Regions from separate parts of the Rhodoferax sp. ZS1R8 genome, predicted to be linked through region 1. Evidence: riboswitches for the same ligand, from Rfam matches in the RefSeq annotation. Region 1 holds a riboswitch; the other holds the start of a gene.

The links. Region 1 has a riboswitch for S-adenosylhomocysteine ahead of metH (methionine synthase). Riboswitches for the same ligand answer to the same signal wherever they lie in the genome.
Region 2: linked by a shared signal. The riboswitch ahead of ahcY (adenosylhomocysteinase) and the one ahead of metH (methionine synthase) in region 1 are both predicted to bind S-adenosylhomocysteine.

What each region holds. Positions count from the first base shown of each region.
Region 1 is NZ_JBWMBA010000001.1:729,915-732,112, forward strand. It holds gene AC097P_RS03425 (homocysteine S-methyltransferase family protein) at 1-57, shown strand, start outside; gene AC097P_RS03430 (cyclic nucleotide-binding domain-containing protein) at 244-813, opposite strand; S-adenosyl-L-homocysteine riboswitch at 925-999, shown strand; gene metH (methionine synthase) at 1,023-2,198, shown strand, end outside.
Region 2 is NZ_JBWMBA010000003.1:695,043-697,240, forward strand. It holds gene ahcY (adenosylhomocysteinase) at 1-829, opposite strand, end outside; S-adenosyl-L-homocysteine riboswitch at 914-1,041, opposite strand; gene AC097P_RS14125 (DsbC family protein) at 1,123-1,710, shown strand; gene AC097P_RS14130 (peptide chain release factor 3) at 1,783-2,198, shown strand, end outside.

The DNA of each region.
Region 1 (2,198 bases):
GCGCCGTTGCCGGGGCGTAGCGTGCGGCGTAATTTCTTTTACAAAGAAGCCGCGTAATAGAAGTACCCACGCCTCTGGGTGGCAGGGCGTTTTGCGCAGGTTAAGGAGGAGCGCCCAAGGGCGCGGGGGACACGGAGCAAAACGTCCTGCCACCCAGAGGCGTGGCGCCCAGAAATGAGCGCTACTGTTTAGATAGCGCAATCACAAGCATTCGCGGGGGCTAGAGGCACATTTCGCGAATGCCTATGGCCGCTGGACGAGCGCCCGGTCAATCTCAAGCTGCATGGCCTTGGCCAGCTTGGCATACAGGCGCAGCTTGCGGGCGTTGTCGCGCAGACGCTCGGCCAGGCGGGCAGCTATGGCCAGCAGCAGCTTGGAGCCTATGCGCGGCTCTTCGTTGATCAGCGCTTCAAAGGATTCGCGGGACAGGATGGCAAACAACGAATCGGCACTGGTGGTACACGACGCCGACCGCGGTTCTTTGTCCACCAGCCCCACCTCACCCACCAGGCTGCCCTCGCCCAGTACACGGATCGTCAGCGGCTCGGTGCGGCTGACGGTGATGCTTTCAACCACCACCTCGCCCTCCAGCAGCAGCGCCATAAAGCCCTCGTCGGCGGCATCGCCTTCGCGAATAAAAGTAGTTTCGGTCGGAATGAACCGCGGGGTCATGTAACCCACGACGACCCGGGCTTCTTCGAGCGACAGGTGCATCAGCGCGTTGGGCGCCGTCAGCAGCTCGGCCGCCATTTCGAAGGCGTGAATGCGCTGGTCCTCGGGTGGGGTGTCCGGGGTGGTGTCGTCAGAATTCATGACCGTGGTGCCCGTCTCTTTGCCACGCAAACAACCGCTGTTTGCTGGGTTTGACGGCGATAGTAAACCACGGTGGCCCGCAAAGCACGGAAGTTCTCCCGTAAAATTGGACTATCCAAGGAGCGTTGCAGCAGGCCACACGGTGGCCCAGTCAGGCTTGGATGTCCCCAACGACGCTCACCTGGTTCGCTGTTTTACAGGTGAGATGCATGTCTTCTATTTTTGCCGTCCCCCCAATGATGCTGTCCGGCCTGGAGCCGGTAACCATTGGCACTGCCGCTTCGGAAGACGGCGCCGCCCCCCGCGCCACCTTCGTCAACATCGGTGAACGCACCAATGTGACCGGCTCCAAGGCCTTCGCCCGCATGATCCTGAATGGCGATTTCGAGCAGGCGCTGGCCGTGGCGCGCCAGCAGGTGGAAAACGGCGCGCAGGTCATCGACATCAACATGGACGAGGCCATGCTGGACAGCCAGGCCGCGATGGTCCGCTTTTTGAACCTGATTGCCAGCGAACCCGATATTTCGCGGGTGCCGGTCATGATCGATTCCAGCAAATGGAGTGTCATAGAGGCCGGCCTGCGCTGCATGCAGGGCAAGGGCATCGTCAACTCCATCAGCATGAAAGAAGGCGAAGAAGCCTTCCGCCAGCAGGCCAAGCTGGTGCGCCGCTACGGTGCCGCCGCCGTGGTCATGGCCTTTGATGAAAAGGGCCAGGCCGATACTTTTGAGCGCAAGATCGAGATCTGCGAGCGGGCCTACCGCATCCTGGTCGACGAGGTGGGCTTCCCGGCAGAAGACATCATCTTTGACCCCAACATCTTCGCCATCGCCACCGGCATTGAAGAACACAACAACTACGCGGTGGACTTCATCGAAGCCACGCGCTGGATCAAGGCCAACCTGCCGGGCGCCAAGGTGTCCGGCGGCGTGTCCAACGTGTCCTTCAGCTTCCGCGGCAATGACCCGGTGCGCGAGGCCATCCATACCGTGTTCCTGTACCACGCCATCGCCGCCGGCATGGACATGGGCATCGTCAACGCCGGCATGGTCGGCGTGTATGACGACCTGGAGCCTGTGCTGCGCGAACGTGTCGAAGACGTGGTGTTGAATCGCCGCGAAGACGCCGGTGAGCGCCTGGTCGAGATCGCCGAGACCGCCAAGAGCGGCGCCAAGGACGAAAGCAAAAAGCTGGAATGGCGCGGCACGCCCGAGGCGCCTGTGTCTGTGGGCCAGCGCCTGAGCCACGCCATGGTGCACGGCATCACCGACTTCATCACCGAAGACACCGAGGAGGCCTACCGCGCCATCCTGGCCACCGGTGGGCGCCCGCTGCACGTGATCGAAGGCCCGCTGATGGACGGCATGAACATCGTCGGTGACCTG
Region 2 (2,198 bases), on a different contig from region 1:
GGGCAGAGCCCTTGCCCACGTCACCGTAGCCGGCGACCAGTGCAACCTTGCCGGCGATCATCACGTCGGTAGCGCGCTTGATGGCGTCCACCAACGATTCGCGGCAGCCGTACAGGTTGTCGAACTTGCTCTTGGTTACCGAGTCGTTGACGTTGATGGCGCGGAAAGCCAGTGAGCCCTTGGCCGACATTTCTTCCAGGCGCATGACGCCGGTCGTGGTTTCTTCTGTCACGCCGATGATGTTCTTCAGGCGGCGGCTGTACCAGGTGGGGTCCTGCTTGAGCTTGGCCTTGATGGCCTTGAACAAACAGATTTCTTCTTCGCTGCCAGGCTTGGCCAGGACCTTGATGTCCTTCTCGGCGCGGGCACCCAGGTGCATCAGCAACGTGGCGTCGCCGCCGTCGTCCAGGATCATGTTGGGGCCTTCTGCAGCAGAACCCTTCTTGCCGTTGAATTCAAAGATGCGGTGGGTGAAGTCCCAGTACTCTTCCAGCGACTCGCCCTTGTGCGCAAACACGGGCGTACCCTTGGCAACCAAGGCAGCGGCCGCGTGGTCTTGTGTGGAGAAGATGTTGCACGAAGCCCAGCGCACTTCGGCGCCCAGGGCTTGCAGGGTTTCGACCAGCACGCCGGTCTGGATGGTCATGTGCAGCGAGCCGGTGATGCGCGCACCCTTCAGTGGCTGGGCCTTGGCGAACTCTTCGCGGATGGCCATCAGACCGGGCATTTCGGTCTCGGCGATGGTCAGCTCTTTGCGACCCCAAGGGGCCAGGCTCAGATCAGCGATCTTGTAGTCTTCGAATTGGGAAACAAGTTTCAATGCGCTCATGGTGTGCTCCAATAAAAAATTGAGGCCACTAGGCTACGCGCGAATCCAGAGAGAACCAGGGCAAATGGACTCACCGCACAGACCAGTGGGTGAGCGCCGTTGACTTGCGTTGCCTTCATTGAAAACAACGTGTTCCGAGCCTCACTCGCATCCTGTGCCTTGAATTCGCTTCATCCAGGTCAGGGGTTCGAGCTGCAACGCTCCTCGGAAGTCTTGGATTATACGGAGCTATGCGGACACTGCGCAATCGTGACAACGAGCGGCCGCCCTGCAGCGGAGTAATATTCCGCGCTATGACACGATTCACACGCACCAAAACCATTGTCCTGGGTCTCACACTGGCCCTTTTAGGCCTGACGGCCTCGGCCAAGGACGCAACGCCTCCTCCCGCCGTAGCCAACCCCGCACAGGCGCTGGAGCAGGTCAGCACCCAGACCAAGGGCTTTACCGTGGGGTCGACCAGCAGCTCAAATACCGTCTACGTGATGTTTGACGCGCAATGCCCCCACTGCGGCCACCTGTGGAAAACCTCGCAGCCGCTGCTGGGCAAGGCCAAGTTTGTGTGGATCCCGGTTGCGATTCTGAACACCAAGAGCGCGCCGCAAGGGGCGGCCATACTCGGCGCGGCCGATCCCCAGCAGGCCATGGTGTCCCACGAGGCATCGATGATGGCAGGCAAGGGTGGCGTCATCACCATGGGCCGCATCCCGGCACCGACGTTTGCTGCCCTGAAAGGCAACACCGACCTGTTCAACCAGCTGAAGGTGGAATCGGTCCCGTTCATTCTGACCAAGCACGCGCGCACCGGCGAGGTCGTCAGCGCACTCGGTGCACTGGAAACCAAGGCCCTGGCCGACTTCATCGGGGTGGACGCCAACTGAGGATGGGCGACCGGGGGGCTTCCCTTAAAATCACGCCCTTTGCCCCTGCCGCTGCTTGCAGCCCCCGCCTCCATGACTTTTCTTGCCGAGACCAAGCGTCGCCGCACCTTTGCCATCATTTCCCACCCAGACGCCGGTAAAACGACGCTGACGGAAAAGCTGTTGCTGTTCTCGGGCGCAATCCAGATTGCGGGCTCGGTGAAGGCACGCAAGGCCACGCGCCACGCCACATCCGACTGGATGGAGATTGAAAAGCAGCGGGGTATCTCGGTCGCATCGTCCGTGATGCAAATGGCCTACCGCGACCATGTGGTCAACTTGCTGGACACGCCCGGGCACAAGGACTTCTCCGAAGACACCTACCGCGTGTTGACCGCGGTGGATTCCGCACTGATGGTGATTGATGCGGCCAACGGTGTGGAAGCCCAGACCCGCCGCCTGATTGAAGTGTGCCGCCAGCGCGATACGCCCATCATCACCTTCGTCAA